Regions from separate parts of the Halomonas sp. FeN2 genome, predicted to be linked through region 3. Evidence: predicted binding sites of a transcription regulator. Region 3 holds the regulator's gene; each other region holds the start of a gene.

The links. Region 3 encodes PhoB, which activates phosphate uptake and scavenging genes when phosphate is short. Its sites were predicted from a motif close to TGTCATANNNNTGTCANA; they were not measured.
Region 1: KF947_RS03055 (PstS family phosphate ABC transporter substrate-binding protein) is a predicted target of PhoB. The motif match lies at 3,509-3,526, and genes of this name have one in related genera.
Region 2: KF947_RS15515 (CYTH domain-containing protein) is a predicted target of PhoB. The motif match lies at 3,406-3,423, and genes of this name have one in related genera.

Annotation. Positions count from the first base shown of each region.
Region 1 is NZ_CP074200.1:639,080-646,815, forward strand. Features, by position in the region: gene pstA (phosphate ABC transporter permease PstA) at 1-1,070, opposite strand, end outside; gene pstC (phosphate ABC transporter permease subunit PstC) at 1,089-2,339, opposite strand; gene KF947_RS03055 (PstS family phosphate ABC transporter substrate-binding protein) at 2,435-3,448, opposite strand; gene KF947_RS03060 (sulfite exporter TauE/SafE family protein) at 3,579-4,310, opposite strand; gene KF947_RS03065 (multidrug effflux MFS transporter) at 4,410-5,597, opposite strand; gene KF947_RS03070 (STAS domain-containing protein) at 5,738-6,256, opposite strand; gene KF947_RS03075 (PP2C family protein-serine/threonine phosphatase) at 6,246-7,439, opposite strand; gene KF947_RS03080 (VacJ family lipoprotein) at 7,448-7,736, opposite strand, start outside.
Region 2 is NZ_CP074200.1:3,353,592-3,361,327, forward strand. Features, by position in the region: gene KF947_RS15500 (L-threonylcarbamoyladenylate synthase) at 1-531, shown strand, start outside; gene KF947_RS15505 (5'-nucleotidase, lipoprotein e(P4) family) at 722-1,498, shown strand; gene KF947_RS15510 (ion transporter) at 1,547-2,434, opposite strand; gene KF947_RS15515 (CYTH domain-containing protein) at 2,486-3,385, opposite strand; gene KF947_RS15520 (TIGR00153 family protein) at 3,523-4,203, shown strand; gene KF947_RS15525 (inorganic phosphate transporter) at 4,214-5,479, shown strand; gene argA (amino-acid N-acetyltransferase) at 5,666-6,979, shown strand; gene KF947_RS15535 (carboxymuconolactone decarboxylase family protein) at 7,216-7,736, opposite strand, start outside.
Region 3 is NZ_CP074200.1:2,425,316-2,433,051, forward strand. Features, by position in the region: gene KF947_RS11115 (hypothetical protein) at 1-113, opposite strand, end outside; gene KF947_RS11120 (hypothetical protein) at 748-1,059, opposite strand; gene phoR (phosphate regulon sensor histidine kinase PhoR) at 1,368-2,654, opposite strand; gene phoB (phosphate regulon transcriptional regulator PhoB) at 2,657-3,346, opposite strand; gene ubiA (4-hydroxybenzoate octaprenyltransferase) at 3,458-4,348, opposite strand; gene KF947_RS11140 (chorismate--pyruvate lyase family protein) at 4,384-4,947, opposite strand; gene KF947_RS11145 (NAD(P)/FAD-dependent oxidoreductase) at 5,085-6,275, shown strand; gene KF947_RS11150 (HU family DNA-binding protein) at 6,384-6,656, shown strand; gene KF947_RS11155 (hypothetical protein) at 6,656-7,012, shown strand; gene KF947_RS11160 (LysR family transcriptional regulator) at 7,091-7,736, shown strand, end outside.

The DNA.
Region 1 (7,736 bases), 1.8 Mb from region 3:
TCTACAAACGCCTGCTCAGGTTCACCGGCCCAGGTGAATATTTGCGCGGGCATCACTGTTGCGGCGTTGGTAAAGGAAACGCCCACATCAGGAATGAAAGCCACCATACCCACGATAATCAGCGGCGCGGTTTCACCCATCGCTTGCGCAAGGCCGATAATAGAACCCGTCATAATACCCGGCATCGCCAATGGTAGAACGTGATCCCGCACTACCTGCCAGCGTGAACAGCCTACCCCAAAGCCTGCATGACGAATGGATTCAGGCACGCTACGCAGCGCGGTACGCGTCGAAATAATGATTACCGGCAACGTCATCAGTGCCAGCGTCATGCCACCCACTAAGGGGGACGAACGCGGCACCCCGAAAAAGTTAATAAAGATCGCCAAGCCCAACAGACCAAATAGAATCGACGGGATCGCCGCTAGGTTATTGATGTTAATTTCAATAATCTGGGTTAAGCGGTTATCAGGGGCAAACTCTTCAAGATAAATAGCTGTCATCACACCGATCGGGAAAGATATCGCCAGAGTGACGATCATGGTCATAATGGTGCCAACCACTGCCGATAAGATACCCGCGTTCTCGGCAATCTTAGAATCACCCGAACCAAAGAAAGTGCTATTAAAGCGTAGATCCACCTGCCCTGCTTCAACTCGGGCATCAAGGGCTTCCTGCTCCTCTTCACTCAAGCGATGCCGGTGCCCTTTTAAGTACTGATCCACCTCGCTAGTCGCCAACACCCACTGTTCTTCGCTGGTGCCGATCATGTCAGGATTGTTGCGTAGTTCCATGGGAATCACGCGAACCACTGTACGGCTAATTAACGGCAACAGCTCTTCGTCAAACGCCCGCCGACCATCGGTTTCGGCTTCTTCTGTGTAACTAATCTCGGTTTGTATATACGCTTGCTGGAAAGCGGGTAGACCTTTACTCAGCATATCAGCAAAAAACAGCACCAGAAAAAGGCCCGCAAGACCTAACGATCCCATGGTGATCCATTTAAGGCGGGTAGACTTTCGGTGACGCCGCTTAAGCTGCTGGCTGATTTCGTCAAAACTATGGCTCATCGAAACAGTTCCTCGGCGTTACAGGTTATTCACGCGGTATTTTTCACGGAAACGACGGATCATCAATACGGACACCAAGTTGAGTGCGAGTGTGATCACGAAGAGCACGAGCCCAAGGGCAAAAGCTGATAATGTTTCGGCACTTTCAAACTCCTGATCGCCGGTGAGCGCCGCCACGATACGCACAGTCACAGTGGTCATATCTTCAAGCGGATTAGCGGTTAAATTAGGTCGCATACCCGCCGCCATAACCACGATCATGGTTTCACCCATGGCACGAGACATACCCAAGAGCGACGCGGAGATAATCCCCGGCATGGCAGCGGGCACTACCACATCACGAATCGTTTCCCCTTTGGTCATACCCAGCGCCAGGGATCCTTGGCGCATGCTATCGGGCACCGAATTGATCACATCATCAGATAGCGATGAGATAAACGGAATGATCATAATGCCCATCACAATGCCAGGGGCCAACGCATTGTTATAAGACGCATCGAGCCCCAGAAAACCGGCAATATTGACAATGATCGGCGCCACGGTGATAGCAGCAAAAAAGCCATAAACCACGGTAGGAATACCCGCCAACACCTCTAACACCGGCTTAGCAACGGTACGCACTTTGCGCGGTGCAAATTCAGACATATAAATTGCAGACAGCAGACCGATAGGCACTGCCACCAGCATAGCGATGGCGGTAATCATAAAGGTGCCAGCAAACAGCGGTACCGAGCCAAACTCAGCGCCGCTGCCATCACCGCGACCCGCGGACGCTAAAAAGCTAGCGCCAGGATTCCAAGTGGTGCCGGTGATGAACTCCCAGAAGCTGTGCATTTGGAAAAAGCGCAGCGCCTCGGAAATAATCGAAATTAAAATACCAAAGGTCGTCAAAATGGAGATTAACGCTGCACCGGCCAGGGCCATGCGAATGACCCGCTCAATGGCTTGGCGGGCATGGAAATCGGGTTTTACTTGATTAAGACTCACCAGGAGCCCGATGGCGGCTATCACTAAGCTCGCCGCCAGCAGGTAAAGCGTAGGAATGTCGGCGCCCATTAGCAGCAAAACGAAAGCGCCCAGGGCACTCACCACCACGGCTGGCCCGGCGGTGGAGAGTACGGTAAACCAAGCGTATTGGTCAGGCTGGGCGAACATCGCCGTACCCGCGCTACGTAACCGGGTGGCTTTAGAACGGCCAGCAAAAAAAGCCAGCAGCCCCAGCAGCAATAATACACCGCAAAAAATCAGAAGAAGCTGGTTGGTCTGCATCGCATCTCTCTCACGTCGTCACCGGTTAAGAAACCTATCAACAAAACGGGTCGGCAGCTTGCACTGCCGACCTCTTTTACAACTGACCTACCAACTTACTTAAGAACGTCTGCAGTCATTGCAGTGCGATCTGCAACGGCCTGGCGCCACTCTTCGCGCTCTGCTTCTGGCAGAACGATCAAACCGATATCACGCAAGTAGCCGTCATCGCCAATCATCATTTCGCTCATAAACATATCGACGTAATCGTACATCGGCGGAACTTCTTCAGCGTGCTGGTTCTTCACGTAAAACCACAGTGAACGCGCGATAGGATAGTCACCGGAACTGATTGCCTCAGCTTCAGGCTCGACACCATCAATGCTGGCGGCGCTGATCGTGTCAGTATTCTCTTCAAGGAAAGAGTAGCCGAAGATACCGAAGGCACCGGTGTCTTCTGAAAGGCGCTGAACGATCAGGTTGTCATTTTCACCGGCATCGATGTAAACACCGTCAGAGCGGATATCGGTGTAGCCTTCATCGCCGTAAACATCCATACCCTCGGACGAAGATTCCATTACCAGCTCTTCAAAAGCATCGCGGGTACCTGAAGTTGTCGGCGGCCCATAAATGGAGATTTCACGGTCTGGCAGCGAAGAGTCGATTTCGCTCCAGTTGGTGTAGGGGTTTTCAACCAACTCGCCATCAACCGGCACCATGGCAGCTACCGCCATGAAGATCTGTTCGCGGGTTAAGGCAACGTCATCGTTTTCGCTTGATTGGCCCAATACGATACCGTCAGAACCGATTTTAGCCTCGGTGATATCGGTAACGCCGTTCTCTTCACAACGCTCGAACTCAGACACTTTCATGCGGCGTGAAGCGTTCGTAATATCCGGCGTGCCTTCACCAACACCGTTACAGAACAGGCGCAAACCGCCGCCCGAACCTGTTGATTCAATAACAGGGGTCGGGTTACCAGTAGTAGCACCGAACTCTTCAGTTACGTAGCTGGCGAACGGGTAAACGGTACTGGAGCCTACGATACGGATTTGATCACGGGCCTGAGCAACACCGGCAACGCTCATTACAGCAGCCGCGATAACGGTGGTTTTGAGAATACGGTTCATGCGAAATACTCCTGTTCATGTAGGGATCTGGCCTTCGCAAGGCATACCTTGCACTGGTTCCATGACAACTTCATGACAGCGAGCAAAACGTAGAAAAATTTTCGTTACATAGAGGCAACCAAGCCTTACATCACCACAAAAGTCCTAGCGCCGCGAGGGTGCACAACGCTAGTGAAGCTCCCTGCAGAAGGCGTCTATCCAGACGGTGGGCAATAGCATCAGCCAAGGCGTTACCGATTAACACCATAGGCAGAAAGGTAAGCGCGACCTGAAAATGCCAAAGCTGAATCTGGTCAGCCAAGGCGAGGGTGATGAAGGTCAAGAGGGAGGTCAAAATGAAAAAGGCAGCTAAGTTGCCACGCACACGATCAGCAGGTAGGCCGTGCATTAAGAGCACGATGGGCGGGCCACCAATAGCCGCTACGGTGCCGAAAATACCTGAGAGCACCCCCGCGCCAAACAGCGTTATTCGGTTTACCGGCAGTTGAAAGCGGCACAAAGTGACGAGAACCGCAAACAACACGATCACTGCAATCAGCTTTTCTAACACAAACATGGGGGCGGCAAGCAGCAGCCAAATCCCCAGCGCATTACCGGGAAGGCGCCCCACTAGCGCCATGCCAATGGAGTCCAGGCGCACCTCGTGCCAGTAGTGACGCACCATCATTAGCGAGACGGTAAATCCAAACAACACTAGAACGACTGGCACCAGGCGAGGCTCTAGCATCAACAGTAACGGCGCGCCAATAATGGCTAAACCAAAACCGGTGGCGCGTTGGACAAAGGCACCCAGCAACAGTACGGCGGAGCAAGCGAACCAGGTACTCATGGGCATATTGACCCAAGCCAGCATGCTATCCATTCAACTTATCCATTCAACTTATCCATTCAACTTATCCATGCAAACTATCCATATGCTCTATCCATACGCCCTGTCCATACACCCTATCCATTTGAAAAATTATTCATCCGCAGCAGGTGCTTTAGTCAGTTTGCGTACACCGATATTGCCTAGCAACGCAGCACCCAGCATGGTGAGAACCATGGGCCAGAGATGCTCTACCTCGAATAGCCCTACCATCACTCCCGCGAGGGCGCCGCAGGTAAACTGAATGCCGCCCAGCAGCGCCGTTGCCGTGGCGCTGATATGACCAAAATGATCCAGTAACGACGAGATCGCGTTGGGTGTGATCAGCCCGATCATACCGGTAAACAGCATAATCAACGGCACCACGATCACTAGCGACGCAATGTCCAGGGCGGTCACCGCCACCAACCCAAGCGCGGCCACCAGCTGTATAAGCAACCCTAAACGCAAATTCTGCTGGGGAGTGCGCTTGCGGAGCAGATGAATATTGACCCGGTTAGAGAGCGCAATCACCACCACATTGACCCCAAACACCAGCGGATAAGTGCCAGGTGAGAGGCCAAAATAGTCGAGATAGAGAAACGGCGAAGCGGTCACGAAGGCAAACAGGCCCGCAAAGGAAGCCGCTACCGCACAGATATAGCCCATGCCTTCACGGTGCTTAAGCACGCTGGCGTAGTTGCGTATTACCTGCCGTGGTGAAGCGGCAGGCAACGACATGTCGCGGGTTTCAGGCAGACGCGTGCCTAACAACCAGAGTAAAAAACCTGCATAGACGGCCAGGAACACAAAAATCAGCCACCAGCCAGCCACATGCAGCAGCAAACTGCCCACCGCTGGCGCCACCAGCGGCGCCAGCATCATAATCATCGCCATGGTGGACATCACTTTAGCGGCCTCGCGCCCGCTAAAACAGTCGCGCACAATCGCCGCCGAATTGACTACACAGGCTCCTCCACCCAGCGCCTGGATAAACCTCCAGAGCAGCAGCGTGGGCAAACTGTCCACCATCGTAATAGCAAGACTCGCCAGCATAAACACCACCAGTCCACCTAGCAGCACTGGCTTTCTGCCCATGCGATCCGAAAGCGGGCCAAAGCAGAGTTGGCCCAGCGCAAAGCCGAACAAAAATACGCTGATGGAGAGTTCAGTACGATGAATACTGGCGCCGATGCTCTCGGCAATGATACCCATGGCAGGCAAATATGCGTCGATAGCAAAGGGTGCCAGCGCAGTATTGGCGGCCACCAACAGTGCTACCCGGCGAGGATTAAGATCCATGGGTCTCCTTAAGGCGATAATGCACGCACTGGAATAGATAGGCCGCTAATCATAGCCGATTTTAAGGCGTTTGTCGGGGTGGGGCACTATCGAACGATAGCCCTTGGAGATGGCCAGGGGCTTATCAAGGTAAGGAGAGCTTAGTGGTGCGTCGTGGCGTCTTGGGACTCAAGCATCTCAACCAGAGGCTGAAACTGCTCACGGTTATGCTCGTTCATATGCATTAAAATACGGTGGGCTTCCAGGATGCGATCACGCAGCCCCTCCTCGTCGGCTGGCTCTTGGGGCAGCTCTTCAAGCTCATTGTTGAGCGTACTCGCCTGTTGTAGCGGCGCTTCCATCAGCGTGAAAAAACGCGCAAAGCCCATCACATCCAGCATCTGCCGCACATCAGGATTATCGACAATAATCGTCGGCGGCTGCTCCAGGCGCCCTTTCACCGCCATCGCGACCTTGGCCAGAAAGCCAAGCGCCGTCGAATCGACATTGGTGGCTTCACGCAGGTCAATCAGCACGGCACGCAGGCCCGGCGTCTCGGCGAGACGTTGGGCTTGGGTATCCAGCGTGGCGCAGAGCGTCAAACGCACATCGCCACACAGTTTTAAAACAAAAACACCAGAATCGAACGCCGCTTTAATGCGGCCTTCTTCAATCAGCATGACCAAATCCGCTCACCATCATGATTGTTAGATCATCGGGTAAAGCATCGCGCTCTTGGTTGGCATCAAACTCCGCATCTCCTTCGGCAAGAAGTGCGTTTGTTTTTGCTAGCCGTTCGCGCAACTGCTCAAGCGTTACACTCTCGCTTACTAATTGCTCAAGCTCCTTGAGCCGCGTGTCGAGCGTTTTACCCGGCAAGCATTCCAATACTCCATCTGAGCAGAGCCATAGACGAAATTTATTCGGCAATGCACAACTCAGCGAAGGATACTCCACATCGGGGAAAAGGCCTACCGGCATTCCCTCTCCTTCCAAACGGCGTAGCTCTCCCTCTGCCGCCAATAGGGGCATGGGAAGCTGCGCGCCGAGCGAATAGTGCAGAGTATGCGCCTCGTGGTCAATAACACCGACAAATAAGGTGGCATGTTTACCAATATCGGTGCCCTGCAGCTCACGGTTCATCGCCTTTAACCAATCAGGCGGCAGATCTTCCGGATGCTGGCCATCCCACTCACTCAGCCAGCGGTTGCATAAATATTTGAGCAGCACGGTAACAAACGCCGACGAAGCGCCATGCCCCGATACATCGGCGAAATAGAAGGCGCTGTAGCGCTCGTTATAGCGTTGGTAATCGAGGAAATCACCAGACAAGTAGAGCGAAGGGGCGAATATATAGTCGTAAAACACCCCGTTAATCACCTTGGGCCGCAGCGGTAACAAACGCCGCTGAATATGCCCACCGCTCTGCTGATCCATCCGTAACAGCGCCAGATGGGTCTCCAGGCTCTCGTTTAACTCCGCCAGCCGCGCATGGTCACGCTCGCGCTCCAGCGCCAAATCGTTGAGCTCTATGGCCTTACGGATCATTCGTCGCAACAGCTCAGCGTGACGCAGCGGATGGACAATATAGTCCACCAGCCCTACATCAATCGCTTTGATCAAGTCGGCGTCCTGACGCGAGTCGCTAACGACCAACGTTGGCAGGCGTCGCGTTAGGTGTGTCCACTGCTGCCGCGGAACTGCTCGGGCATGGGCAACAATAAGCGCCGTGCCAGCGGGTAAATGCTTGATATCGTCAGCAGCAAACACCCACATGTCATCGCAGGTAATCGCTTCAGCAAGCGCATCGCGCTCACGACCGGGTTCGTCGATCACCGCGATCAACTGCTTAGAATGCTCCATCATGAGCCTCAATCGGTGACTTCGTCGCCACCAGAGTCACTGTCATCCTGACCACTGTTGTCAAAATCGCTGTCATCAAAGTCGAAGGTTTCGCTGGCAAAGGGGTCATCGCCCAATTCTCCATCGCTCACCTCAAATTGGCGGCTCTGTAAGTAAGCATCACGAATAAAACGGTATCGATCGCCGCGAATCAGCTCTTCCTGGTCGAGCAAACCCGCACGAATATCAATCACATTGAGTGCGGAAAGGCTCACTCGAACAGCATCGTCTTCTACATAATTAACGGGGTTCGTCGCC
Region 2 (7,736 bases), 930 kb from region 3:
TACCCCACCGATTCTGGCTATGCCCTTGGCTGCCACCTGGGTGAGAAAAAAGCCATTGAGAAGATTAAGTGGATACGTTCGCTGGACGACAAGCACAACTTCACCCTGGTGTGCTCAGATCTTTCGGAAATTGGCACCTACGCCAAGGTGGATAACGATGTGTTCCGGTTGCTGAAAGCCCATACCCCAGGCCCTTACACCTATATTCTGGATGCTACATCAGAAGTACCGCGCCTGCTGCTGCATCCCAAGCGTCGCTCCATTGGCGTGCGTGTACCGGATCATCGCATTACCCACGCGTTACTGGCCGCCTTAGGCGAGCCGTTGATGAGCGTAACGTTGATTCCGGTAGGCGATGACCTGCCCATGAACGATCCGGAAGAGATCCGCGAACGTTTTGGCGCCCACCTGGATGCGATTATCGACGGCGGCGCCTGCCATTTAGACCCCACCAGCGTCATCGACCTGCGCGAACTGCCGCCGAAAATCATTCGTGAAGGGCGCGGCGATATTTCTCCTTTCGTCGTCTAAAAGCACACTTCAAGGCAAATCCCCGGTTCCTAGTATTAGCGAACGGGGGATTTTCTGACGTTTTAGTTATTTGATTGTTCAATGAAAATAAAATATGATCCTAACGGTTCTTTTCGATAATAAATCGTGATCATTTAAGGCGAGGAATCGCCTCGTCTTTTTGAGATTGCCCAGCCCAGGAGATCATTCAATGACGATGCCATTCCCTTCTCGCCTCTGCACCCTTGCAGCCCTAGCCAGCCTTGCCGCTTTACCGCTGACCAGCCACGCGGATAGCGATGACGCAGAAATGTGTGCCCAGGAAGCCTATGCAATGGGCCTGCGCTATCAACAGCAGTCTGCTGAAGCCGCTGCTCTGCAGCGTCAGGGTTTTGCCCTCGCCACCTACCGGCTTGAAGATCAGATTGAGGCGCATGGCGGCAGTGACGACTTGGCGATCATTACCGACCTGGATGAAACGGTGCTGGACAATAGCCCGCTGTTGGTTCGCGACATGCAGGCATGCCACGACTACACCACCTGGGATACATGGAAGCATTGGGAACGTGAAGGCGAGCCGCGTTTAATGCCGGGGGCTAAAGCGTTCCTGGATTACGCGGATGAGCAGGGCGTGGCCATTTTTTATGTCTCTGATCGCTACCAGGAGAACGAGGCCGACACTATCGCCACCTTGGAAGCGCTAGAGCTGCCCCAGGTCTCTGAACAGAGCGTGATGTTGCTGGGGCCTGCCAAGGCGGAGCGCCGCGCGGAAGTGGTGGATAACCACACGCTGGTGATGCAGCTGGGTGATTCCCTTCACGATTTCGCAGGTGACTTCGCGGGCGCCGACCTTGACCAGCAGCATGCGCTTGTGGAAGAGAATGCCGAGCGTTTTGGCAACGACTGGATCGTGTTCCCCAACGCTACCTATGGCGCCTGGAGCGAGGCTGAGTTAGACGCCTGGGAAGCCCCGCACGAAGTGGAGTGATCGATTAAGTAACTACTCCGTTCCGCGCCCCTGGTTTGGCTATCTAGTTTAGCTGTCCTGGGGCGCATTTTTGTCGACGTCTTTTTTGCGCGGGTCTTCGCTGTCTTCGTCTAACCAAGTGCCGCAGCGCAGGCAGTAGCGGGCGCGTTTTTCATGGCGTTCGTGACCGCAGCCGGGGCAGGCTTCTTCTGAGTAACGCTCTTCACGGATCGAGCGAATCACCTGAGCGGAGAATACCCCCGTAGGCACGGCAATGATTGAGTAGCCGAGCAGCATCAGAATCACGGTAATGGATTTGCCCAGCGAGGTAGCAGGCACAATGTCGCCGTAGCCGACGGTGGTCATGCTGACGATAGCCCAGTACATGGACATGGGAATACTGGTAAAGCCCGCCTCGGGAGACTCTATGGTGTACATCAAGGCTGCGAAAAGCGTGATGACCATCAAGATGGCGCTAAAGAATAGCAGAATCTGACGCAGACTCCGTTTGAGTGCATCCAGCAGCAGTCGCGCTTCGCCGACAAACTCCATCAGGCGCAGAATACGAAAAATACGCAGTACCCGCAGCAGACGAACAATCACCAGTCCGTGGGCACCGGGTACCAAAAGCACTAGCCATGTGGGCAGCACGGCAATCAGATCGACGATCCCGTAAAAGCTTCTTAAATAGAGCGTTGGCTTTTCCAGGCAGTAGATACGTAGCGCCAGTTCAATGGTGAAAAGCAGCGTAAACGTCCATTCAAGGTAGAAAAACACTTCACCATAGCGTTCGTCATAACTCTTGATACTGTCCAACATTATGACCGTGACACTCATCAGAATGGCCACGATCAAGGCGATATCAAACGCTTTTGCCCCCGGCGTGTCAGACTCAAAGATGATATGAAATAGGCGGGTGCGTAGGCCTTCTGCACCGGGTGTTGGGTGAAAATTCATCGCATCATCCTGAAGTGAGCCTCAATGCTGTTCTAAAAAGGGTGTTAAACGCTAGCGTAGCGCGGTTTGGTACGCCAAGCGATGGGCGAGTGCCAATGCCGCTTTACCGTAGGCCTCCTTGGGCTGGCCGTGCGCATCGAGCGCGCCAGGAAGCGCCTGAGCATAAGCGCGTGCGGTGGCATCCAGTTCGGGGTGCTCGGCGAGGGTGGCCAGCGCCTGCTGAGCATCGTTTAGAAAACTGGCTTGTTGGCTGTCGTGGTAGGCGTCCAGCGCCAGCGTGGCACGGTGGAGCCACTCCGCCGGGGAGTGCGCTTCGGGGAGAGGCCAGTGTCGGGTGCTAAGCGCGTTACCACGGGCCGCTTTGCTACTGTCCGAGGGCCGTAGCGGCACCTGTTCAGCCAGGGTTAATGCCAGCGCCCACAGTGCTTCAGGCTCGCCGCCTTTTAATTCGAGCTCTGCTTCGCGTATCGGCGTGCGGTAGCCACCGCTAATAATTTCGCCTTCATCCAATACCAGCTCGATATGGCTCTCCTGACCTTGTACGCCCTCTTTTAGCTGCCAGCTATGCCGTGTGAAATCGGTGCTGAGTTGGGGAACGAGGGCATCTAGCACGCCGCTAAGCTCGCCTTGAAAAGGAGGGAGTTTGGCAATGGAAGCGAGATCCAACTGCGGGCCAGCCACCTGCCACTCCCACTCTTCGCGCTGGGAAAGACCGCCACCACCCTGGCCTGCGGTTTTTACCGTTTGCAGCACCTGGCCGTCTACTTGGCGAAGACGCAGCGCAATGCGAGCCTTGGCCAAATCACCCTGAGGGGTATCAAAGTAGGTATTGGTCAGCGATTGTTTATGAGCGGCGTGGGAAGCGAGATACGGGTGTTGAGTAAGCGCCGCAGGGCCTGTGGGGGCAAGGGCCAGCTTAAGTTCCACTTCCATGGGGTTTGGGCTTTTCATGATGCTCGCCACCTCGTTATCGTGACATTTAGATGAATATTTGATTACATTTGTGAACTTTTCATGACGGCGGCGGGCGCACTCTTTATACTGGCGCCGCCATTTCCCGGCTCCCCGAAAATAGGCTAAAAGGCATTATGGTTACCTCCAATCCTTTTTCTTCGATGTTTGGCCGCTCGCCATTCCAGCCGCTATTGGCCCATATCGTCAAGGCGAATGAGTGTGCCGATCAGCTGTTGCCGTTTTTTGAAGCGACCCTGGCTGATGACTGGGACAAAGCAGCTGAGCTGCGCGAAAACGTCACCCGTTTAGAGCATGACGCCGATACGCTTAAAACAGAGCTGCGTCTGAACCTGCCCAACACCATGTTTCTTCCGGTGTCGCGCTCTGATCTGCTTGATCTGATCAGCGTACAAGACAAGATCGCCAACAAGGTGCGTGACATTACCGGCATTATGCTGGGACGTAAAATGCGCGTGCCGGATGAATTGGCCGAGCCAATGCGCAACTACATCCGAACCAGCGTTGCTTGCGTGGCACAAGCGCGTCAAGCGCTGGAAGAGCTCAAGGATCTACTTGAGTCCGGCTTTGGCAAAAACGTCTCGGATGTGATGCAGAAGATGATCCGTGAGCTGCACACCCTCGAACACCAAGCCGACGACCAGCAAATCACCATTCGCCGCCAGCTGTTTTCGCTTGAAAGCCAGCTACCACCAGTGGATGTGATCTTTCTTTACAAGATCATTGAATGGGTTGGCGAACTATCCGACCGCGCCGAGCGCGTTGGTAGCCGTCTGCAGATCCTGACTGCCCGCTAAGGGGACTTTCATGCTGATTATTGCCCAGCACGGTGAAATTTTTATCATCCTGGCCTGTTTGTTTGGCTTTTTTATGGCCTGGGGCGTTGGCGCCAACGACGTCGCCAATGCCATGGGAACCTCGGTAGGGTCGAAAGCGATCACTATCAAGCAGGCCATCCTGATTGCGGTCATTTTTGAATTCCTGGGTGCCTGGCTAGCCGGTGGCGAAGTTACCAATACGATTCGTAAAGGTATCATCGACCCCGAGCTGCTACAGGGTGACCCGCAATTGCTAGTCTACGGCATGCTGGCTGCACTGCTGGCGGCGGGAACATGGTTGCTAGTGGCCTCCATGAAAGGCTGGCCGGTTTCCACGACGCACTCGATTGTTGGTGCGATCGTCGGCTTTGCGGTGGCAGGGTTAGGCCCTGCCACCGTGGACTGGGGAGCGGTAGGCAAGATTGCCGCCAGTTGGGTGGTCTCCCCTTTGTTGGCAGGCACCATCGGTTTCGTGCTGTTTAAATCGGTACACCACCTGATTTTCGAGGACGCCAACCCATTCACGGCCGCCAAACGCTACGTACCTGGCTATGTGTTTCTGGTAGGTTTCATCGTCTCGATGGTCACGCTGACCAAAGGGTTGTCCCACGTGGGGCTGGATCTAACCTTTAATCAGAGCTTGCTGCTATCAATTCTGCTGGGTCTGGTGATTATGGGCATTGGCCTGATCATGCAGCGGCGTATCAAGTTTGAGCACAATGCCAACGACCACTTCGGCTATGCCAACGTTGAGCGCGTGTTCGGCGTGTTGATGATCTTCACCGCCTGCGCCATGGCCTTTGCCCACGGCTCCAACGACGTGGCAAATGCGGTTGGCCCGCTGGCGGCAGTCATCAGCGTGGTGCAAACCGGCGGTGAAATTGGCGGCTCTGCACTGGTGCCCTGGTGGGTGCTGGTACTTGGCGGCGGCGGCATTGTAGTGGGTCTGGTCACCTACGGTCATAAGGTCATCGCTACCGTGGGTACCGGGATTACGGAGCTGACCCCCAGCCGTGGCTTTGCCGCTACCTTGGCGGCCGCTACTACGGTGGTGCTGGCCTCGGGCACTGGTCTGCCGATTTCCACCACCCACACCCTGGTCGGCGCGATTTTAGGTGTTGGCCTTGCACGCGGCATGGCGGCGTTGAACCTAAGGGTTATCGGTACAATTGCAGCGTCGTGGCTGATTACACTGCCCGCAGGGGCAGGTCTCGCGATTCTGTTTTTCTTTATGTTCAAAGGCATGTTCGGCTAAAGTTAGGCTCGAACGCTTTTAGACACCGATAAGCAATACCATCACAGCGGCATCTTCATGTTTATCTGCATTAGATTGAGCAGATTTGCATTTGAAGGTGCCGCTGTTTTTTGTGCTCTGGTAAAGTACTCCATTGGACGTAGTAAACGTTGGATTTTTCTTTCACCTGCTGCCGGAGAGCGGCCCTTGGATACGCGCTTCCCCTTTGTTGATTGGTTTCGTAACGCTTCCCCCTATATCAATGCCCACCGGGGGCGAACCTTTGTCATCTTAATTGAAGGCGAAGCCATGGCGTCTGGCCGAGGGGAACAGCTGATTCAGGATTTGGCGCTGCTGCATACTCTGGGTGTTCGCCTGGTCGTCGTGTTCGGCATTCGCCCCCAGGTGCATGAAGCGCTAACGGCCGCAGGCGTAGAGCCCACGCGTATCGATGGCCGCTGGGTCGCCGACCGTGCGGTAATGGCCCATGTGGAGCAGGTCGCCGCCCATCAGCGGCTATGGCTGGAAGCGCGGCTTTCGCTGGGCTTGCCCAGCACACCGCTGCACGGTGTGGAACTGAGCGTCATCTCTGGCAACCTGGTGACCGCCAAGCCCCTAGGTGTGCGCGAAGGGGTGGATTTCGACCACAGCGGTGAAGTGCGCCGGGTGCGCGCCAGCGCCATTGAAGGCCTGCTGGAAAAAGGCTCGCTGGTACTACTGCCGCCGCTGGGCTTCTCCAGTACAGGCGAAGTATTCGATCTGGATGCCTCGGAAGTCGCCCAGCACGCCGCCGTGGCGCTAAAGGCCGACAAGCTGATTCTGCTTGGTGAGTCGGAAGGTTTGGAAGATGAACAGGGCGCGCTTTTGCGTCAGCTTTCGCCAGCGGAAGCCGAACCGCGTTTAAGTGCCGCAGTGCCAGGCAGCGAGCTCGCCCGCCATTTACAGGCCGCCTGCACTGCCGCACGGGAAGGCGTGGCGCGCACCCACCTGCTCTCCTGGCACAACCACGATGCCCTGCTGGGTGAGTTGTTCACCCGCGATGGCGTGGGCACCATGATTACCCAGCACCGCTACGAGCAGTTGCGCCCAGCCACGCTCAACGATGTAGCGGGTCTGCTGGAGCTGCTGGAACCGCTAGAGCGGCGGGGCATGCTGGTGGCGCGCTCCCGGGAACGCCTGGAGCACGAAATTGATGACTACATGGTGATCGAGCGTGACGGTATGGTGATTGGCTGCGCCGCGCTGCATGTATTTACGGATACCACCATTGCCGAACTCGCCTGCGTGGCAGTGCACGACAGCTACCGCGGCGGCGAGCGGGGCGAGCGCCTGGTGGAGGCCATGGAGCGCCGCGCCCGCCAGCGTGGCTTAACTGAAATATTCGTGCTGACGACTCACACCGCCCACTGGTTTGTGGAGCACGGCTTCCGCGCCGCCAGCCTGGAAGACCTACCTACGCTAAGGCGTGAAACCTACAACCACGCCCGCAAATCGAAGGTGCTGGTCAAGCAACTAACCTAACCCGCTTTTTAAAAGGCTCTCCGTCGTATTTACTACGCATTAGCTATTTTGTGGGAGGGAACTTCAGTTCACGAATATTTGAGCTCCTAACATGATGAAGCCAAGGGGGTGCCTGTGCGGCACCCTTCGCGCGCTGAAGCGCCCTCCCACGGGAGCTAACCATCAGGCTGGCAGAGTTAATTCCACACTGAGTGACGTAGAGCCCTTTAAAAGAGGCAACCGTTAGCACCGCTGGTTTATGAGGTGGCTCCCGGTGCTATTGAAAACAGCGCCGGCTGTTTTTGTGCTTCTTGTTGAATAGTGTCATCTATCGGAGTGTTGTAGGTTTTGAGTAGATAGCCCAGCACCGAATAGAAACCCACCATGGCGATCAGGTCGATCACTGCCTTACGCCCGATCGCCTCAGCAAGTTCTGCTTCCTGCTCCTGGGCCAGCATGCGCTCATCGAATAACGCATCCACGGCGTTGACGATAAGACCGTCAATGCCTTCGGGAGTACCGCGAATAGCAGTGATCCGCTGTTCGGAGAATCCCAGCGCGAGTGCACGACTAACATGATGGGCCCATTCGTAGGCTGAGCCCATACGCAAACCCGCACGTAAAATCACCACTTCGGTCAGTTCCGGGCCTAACGCATTCTCCTTAACAACGTGTTGGCGCAAGGGTGCCCACGCCTCAAGCAAGGCCGGGTGATGGGCCATGGTGCGATAAACGTTGAGTGCGCCAGCAAAGCCCTCGCGTAAATCAGTGATCTCCT
Region 3 (7,736 bases):
ACGGTAAAGTCTTGGTTAGCTTCAATGGACATATGTGCCATTGCCAACGGGCTAGCCAGTAGACCAAATGAAAGTCCCACAACGGCTGCTTTTTTTACAAATACGTTAAACATAATATTTACTCCTGACGACTGTTTGATACCGCTGAAGTGAAGTAAGAAGAGGCCCCTGGCTCAGTTCTCACTGCGGTTAGCTTCACTACCTTAATCTTGCACTTAAAATGCCAAAACCGATATTAATTCAATTAATAGCAATAAAATCAACTACTTATTTTAAATATATTGTGCGCAATAATACACCGCTACAAACAAAAGCACGCTAATTACATGTGCACTAATGACACATGCGCAAAATTGTCTGTGCCTTTATGACACACTACTCAACGTCCGCCTTAAAAGCGCATGCAAATACGCCTCGTATCAAAAGGCAACAGTATAGTTTTTAGGGAGAAAACAAGAAAAGTACAAAGCAGAGGGGGAGGGAAAAATATAGATTGAAAAAAGTAGGCAGCAAAAAATTAGGCCCCGCTTTGCGGAGCCCGATATCAGAATTGGTTATAGGGAATGACTAACGTTAGCTTCCACTCCTTGTGCGGGACTCCAACCTTGGAATTTCCCCTGACTAACGTTTTGATTTCCTATTGATTCATCCTTGAATCTAAGAGCATCCTTGCCTGTGTAACATCCTGTTGATCGCTTCTTCATCCGATGAAAAAGCATTCAATGATATCTAAAAAATCACCAATAATTAGCTACCGCTATTTTCTTCAACAAGCTCATCTTCGCCATACTCAGCATCATCTGAGTGGCTGCTTGATTGAGGATCCATGTCGCTAACGTCATCGCCTTCGTCATGGGTTAAGTCATTCGTCATATCTGTATCACTGCTGTTTGAGCTGCCTACACCTTGTGGATCCATTGGCTGCTCATCAGCTGTAATACCCTGATTTTCGTCAATCGCCGAATTTTCATCGGTTTGTGCAAAAGCTAATGGACTTGCCATCAGACCAAAAGAAACACCTAGAATGCCAGCTTTCTTGAGAAATTCCTTGGACATCATATTCCACCTCCGATCGCTGTTTGTTACCGCTTAGTCAAGAAAGAAGGGCTAACCAGTAGCCAGCATTTCCTGCGGTCGTCTTTCTTAACTTTATTGCTGCATTCGGTATGCCAAAAAAACATAAAATAAAATAAAAACATCAAAAATCAATAACTTGAATTCAACTTGAAAGCATTTTCAGAAATCTACCCAGCTAAAATATGACGCTAAAAACTGTGTAGAAATGACACATGAGCAAGGTTTTACCAATCTTGCATGCCAATATTGCACACTTCTACAAATATTGTGCGGCGGGACATTTGGCTACATCAAACAAGACGCGAGGGGGGGAAGGCGCAGCGAAACAACGCCCCTTTACCGGGGAGGGATTCAATTTGCAGTTGCGCATCATGACGCAACAGTACGTGCTTAACGATGGCTAAGCCTAAACCTGTGCCGCCCGTTGCAGTACTGCGCCCCTTATCGACTCGGTAAAAGCGTTCGGTTAAGCGGGGAATATGCACAGGATCAATCCCCTCTCCGTTATCTTCCACATCAATACAGCCACCGCCAGTAGCGCTAGCTTTCCAGCGCAGGGTGATTTGGCTGCCTGCTGGTGTGTAGCGAACCGCATTAAAGGCAAGGTTAGAGACGGCGCTACGAATTTCCTGCTCACTGCCTAGCAGCCGCGCATCGCTCTCAAGTGCGACGGTGATGGTATGGCGTTGATGCGATAAGGCTAGTGCGTCAGCACACACGCTTTGCAGTAAAGGCTCAAGTGACAGCGGATGATGATCTTGCCCACCTTGGTCAATCTCCAAACGCGAGAGCAGCAATAAATCGTTGACCAGATTCTGCATCCGCTGGGTCTGCTCCTGCATTTGCTGGACACTGCGACCCAATCGCGGCGGAAGCTGATCGGCGATATCACTGTAGGTTTCCAAATAACCTGATAGAACGGTCAGAGGGGTGCGCAGCTCGTGGGAGACGTTGGCGACAAAGTCGCGCCGCATCTGCTCTAGGCGATGCAAGCGGGTGATATCGCGCGCCATCACCAAGCGTTCGTCGTCACCATAGAGAGTAATTTGATATTGCAGGATTCGCCGTTCATCAATCGGCGAAGTGAGCGTTAACGGCTCACTGTAATTACGCGCATTAAAGTAGCTGATAAAGCTTGGGTCGCGCAGCAGGTTAGTAATGTGTTGACCACGATCATGGGCCGTTTGTAGCCCCAGCATGGCGGTAGCAGCACTGTTCCACCACTCCAGGTCGCCGTGGCGGTCAAGCATAACCACGCTGTCACGCATCGCTTCAGACGACTCTTGAATACGCGCCAGAGTAGCGCGCAGACGGCTTTGGGTAATGCGCTGGCTTTTTTGATAGCGGTATAAACGATCGAATAGCTCGCCCCACATTCCACTGGCGGCAGGGGGTTCATCGTGAGGGTTAAGCGTGAGCCACAGGTAAAGCTCGCGCAACTGTCGTAGGTGGTAAAACAGGCATAGCGCAAGCCCTGCCGCGAGCCCCAGCCCGGCCGAACCCAACAGCCAGCCTAAGCAGGTGCCCAGCGTGGCCAGCCACGCTATTCGCCACAGCTCACGACTCCATAAACGCACATTTACACCCGTGCAGAGAAACGGTAACCGGTACCCCGAACCGTTTGAATCAGGTTTTGATGCACCTCGCCCAGGGCTTTACGCAAACGGCGAATATGCACATCAACTGTGCGCTCTTCGACATACACATTCCCCCCCCACACTTGGTCAAGCAGCTGGCTGCGTGTGTAAGCGCGCTCTTGGTGGGTCATAAAAAACTGTAGCAGCCGGTACTCGGTAGGGCCCATTTCCAGCGCTTTGCCGTGAGCGCTGACCCGGTGGCTAACCGGATCAAGCAGCAGGCCGTTAATCTCAATGGGATCTTCAACGCCACGTGGCGTCGCACGGCGCAGCACCGCTTTTAGCCGTGCCACCAATTCCCGAGGTGAAAAAGGCTTGGTGATATAGTCATCTGCACCGGCTTCAAGCCCTTGAATTTTATTATCCTCTTCGCCTTTCGCGGTGAGCATAATAATCGGGATTTCGGCGGTAGCTTCTTCACGCTTTAGGCGTCTTGCCAGCTCAATACCACTAGTACCGGGCATCATCCAGTCCAGCAGTAGTAGATCGGGCTGGTGGTCGACCACCATGGCATGAGCATCCTGGGCATTATCCGCTTCGAGCACGCGATAGTCAGCCATTTCCAGCGCTACCGCGATCATCTCGCGAATCGATGATTCATCATCGACAATCAGAACGGTCTTGGCGGTCATACCAGAGCCTCACGGTGTCCAAAGAAAACTTGCTCAAAGATAAACAGTTCAATGACATGTCAGTGACGATAACACCATGACTTGATGACAGTTACATGACAACCGCCGCGATTAACCAGCCACAGGCCACCAGCTAAGCGCAATACCGGCAAAAATCAGCAGGCCCGACCAATGATTGTTAAGAAACGCCTGGAAGCAGGCATCCCGCTCCTGGTCGCGAATTAAGCGCTGCTGATGCAGAAAAGTCGCCGCCATTGCCGCGAGCCCTAACCAGAAGAAGCCACCTAAACCAACCCGCCAACCTACCCATGCCAGAAGCCCCAGGGTAGCTAGCTGGAGTAAGCCAATGATCAAGCGATCCGCATTTCCAAACAGCACGGCCGTTGATTTAATGCCAATTTTTAAATCATCGTCGCGATCAACCATGGCGTACTGGGTATCGTAGGCTACTGTCCAGCACACATTCGCGCAGAATAGCAGCCATGCTTCCAGCGGCACGTGGCCAAGTATGGCGCCAAACGCCATCGGAATTGCCCAGGAAAACGCCGCACCCAGCACCACCTGAGGAAAGTGGGTATAGCGCTTCATAAACGGATAAATAATCGCCAGCAGCACCCCGCCCAGCGAGAGCAGTACCGTAAACCAGTTGGTCAGTAATACCAGAATAAACGCAGCGGCCACCAGCGCAATAAACAGCAGTTGGGCTTCGGTTTCGCTGATACGGCCTGTCGCTAGCGGACGATGTTTTGTGCGTTTCACATGCCCATCGAAGTGGCGATCCGCATAGTCATTGACTACGCAGCCCGCGGCGCGCATCACATAAACGCCGGCCACAAAAATCACCAGCACATTTCGCCCTGGTACACCTTCCGCAGCCACCCAAAGGGCCCATAGCGTCGGCCACATCAAAAGCCATGTGCCTATCGGCCGATTCAAGCGCATCAGCTGTAAAAAGTCTGTCACGCGAGCCCATCCCTTCGGCCGCAACAGTGAACGATCCATGCTTACCTCACGAAGAATAAGATGCAGGCGCTAGCCTAGCGCGAAGGCAGGCCAAGATCATCTGCCATCGCACCCAAAAAATACTCTTGCACTAATAACGACAGGCCGCCGTGATAAAAGACGGAGCGCCTTCCCCAGGCACAACTCCCATCGATACCATTCACGCTAATAAAATCCGGGGGTTGCTTCGTCGCTTCCAAAGGCCCGCGAACTAAACCTGGCTGTCGAAATAGCCAACTGCCTAGCGAGCGCTCACCCAAACTCTCCAAACGCTGGCCCTTTAGCTGCGTGAGGGGGGCGACCGAGCGAGCCACCACCCACGGCGTTTCATCCAAGCACAGCGCCACTTCCCGCAGCCAGGCGTAACGCTTGAAGCCAATGCCCAGCGCCTGAGCCTCATCCTGGCGCGGCCAGCCGACGCCCTGATGTAGCAACCGTACTCGAAACGGCTTCTCTCCACCCGCGACCATTAAGCGGGCGGTTAACGAGTCGGTGGAGGCGACCCACTGCCACCAGGAAGCACTCATCGCAGGCCGCGCCGCATCAATCGGGCGCCAGCGGGAAAATAGAGGATTTTGCCGAAAAGCAGCAGCCGTCACCGAGTTCTCCAGGGCAATTAACGGGTTGGCTAGTGTAACATGAGCACTGAAAGGCTTTTGTTTCAGCGACTTTTTTAACGACTCGGTTTAGCGCCTCTTTTTTCGCACTCTTTTTAGCAACTTTTTTTGGTGTCTGCATGCCCGCCACCCAAACACAGAAAACGTCCTCTCACGCTGCGCTGGTGATTATTGGCACTGGCATGGCAGGGGTTGGCCTTGCCCGGGTGTTACGCCGATTGGGCGACCAACGCTCAATCACGCTGGTAAGCGCTGACAGCGGCGATGACTACAGCAAGCCGTTGCTCTCCACCGGCTTCGCCAAGGGCCTCGAGCCCGAAAAATTAGCCCAGCGCAGCGCGTCTGATCTAGGCGAAGAGCTAAATGCCCAGATGGTTATCCACACCCAGGTAGACGAACTGGATGTGGATAACCAAGCCGTTCTTCTTGAAGACGGCAGGGTGCTCGGCTACGACACACTGGTACTCGCCACTGGCGCTGCACCACGGTTGCCCTTCAGCCTTGAGCCCAGCTTAGCCTCACGCTGCTTTACCATTAATGACCTGGACGACTACCGCCGCTTTCACACGGCGCTAGGCCACGGCCCAGCACAGGTGGCGATTATTGGCGCGGGGCTGGTCGGCTGTGAATTTGCCAACGACCTTCACGCTGGCGGCCATCACGTCAGCGTCATCGCCCCTGAAGGAAGCCTGCTTCCTCGCTTGCTGCCACCGCCTTTAGGGAACGCCTTGGGCGATGCCTTTAGCGAAGCAGGGATCCACCTTCACCTTGGCCGTTCGATTGATTCCATCGCGGCCGAAAACGGCGAAGACATCCTATTACGTCTGGATAATGGCGACACCGTCAGCGCTGATCTCGTGCTGATGGCAACCGGCCTTGCACCCCGTACGGCGCTTGCCGAATCAGCGGGTTTAAGCGTATCGCCTAGCGGTATAGTCGTTGACCGCCAGTTGCGTACTTCGCACCCCAATATCTACGCCCTGGGCGATGCAGCCTGCGTAGACGGCGTTAATGCCATGTACGTTCAGCCGCTGCAAGCCAGCGCTAAGGCACTGGCGGCAACGCTTTCGGGCACCCCCACAACCGTTAGCTTTGGCGCCTGGCCGGTAGTGGTTAAAACGCCGCTGCTGCCAGTAGTGGCCTACCCGCCAACCACCACGCCCGAGCGCTGGCGAATTGAAGGCGAAGGCGGTGATATCAGTGCCTTGGCTGAAAATAAAGACGGACGTTTGATTGGTTTTGCGTTGACAGGCGGCTGCGTGAGAAGGAAAGTGGAGCTTTCCAGAGCAGCACCTGCGCTGCTAGGCTGATTTTCGTCGCGTTCACGACTAGGCTAGAGAAGCTATCCTAATCGGCTACGCACCCAACAACATGCATTTGTTTGATGTTTGATTTCTTTTAAAAAGGGGAGATTCCTTATGCGCAAACCTGAACTCGCAGCAGCCATCGCTGAAAGTGCCGACCTGTCCAAAGATAAAGCTGGCCAGGTGCTGAACGTCATTCTGGATGAGATCACCAACAGTTGTGCCAAGGGCGAAGATGTCGCGCTGATTGGTTTTGGTACCTTCACGGTACGTGAGCGCGCAGCGCGTACCGGCAAAAATCCGCAAACCGGTGCCCCGCTGCAGATTCCGGCCAGCAAAAACGTTGCCTTTAAGCCAGGCAAGGGACTCAAGGACGCCGTTTCCTAATGAAGCTCAAGCTGACGCTGTGGCTGCTGGGCGTACTGCTCAAACGCGCCCTGCGCCGCAAACCGCGCTTTCGCGAACAGTTAGAACGCATGCGCGGCCTGGACTGGGGGATTGCCACGGAAGATCTAAGCATTGCCCGCCACTACCGGATGACGCCGAAAAGTGTCAGTACCGGCAAAGGGCTGCCCGTGGACTTAGATCTTGAGCTACGTTTCCGTGATCAGGATACCGCTTTGAAAGTGCTCAAAAAGCCAACCCAGCAGGCCTTTCTCGACGGCATGATGAACGGCAGCGTGCGCTTGGTGGGTGATTCCGCCGATATGAATAAGCTGCAAAAACTACTCAAGTATTTGTAGCGGCTTACGATTGGCATAGGGTAGCGGCTTAGTTTAAATAAATTTAGGCTAAACAAGGTAGAGGTATAAAAGCTATCGATGGACATACCTCATCAACGCCTCGTTTACTTCCGCGTTACCCTTGAATCTGGCTCCGTGCGCCGCGCAGCGGCGCGCTTGGATATTGCTCCCTCGGCGGTAAGCCGGCAAATTGCTCTGCTGGAAGAAGCCTTGGGAGCAACCCTGATGGAGCGTCAGCGCGACGGCATTTCGCCTACCCCGGTAGGCGAAATGTTGCTTGAATACTGCGAACGTCGCGGCGCCCTTGATGAAGGCTTTATTGCGTCACTTGAATCCTACCAGCGCATGGAAACCGGTAAGATATCGCTTACCGTCGGTGAAGGGTTTGTCAGTGACCTGGTAGCCTCCCCGCTGCATGAATTTACCCAACGCTATGCGGGCATTCAGCTCGATATTCATACCGCAGGCACCTCGGGCATTATTGAAGCCATTGTCGACGATCACACTCATATCGGCTTAATGTTCCACGAGCGAACCCACCCACAGCTACGCTTCTGGGCATCGACGCCTCAGCCGCTAATGGCTATTCTGCCACCGAACCATCCACTCACCTTGCAAACGTCACCGCTCACGCTGACTCAGCTCAGTGATCAGCCGATGGCCATGTGGGACACCAGTCACGGCGTTCGCCAAATGGTTGATCAAGCGTTTCAGCACGCACGCA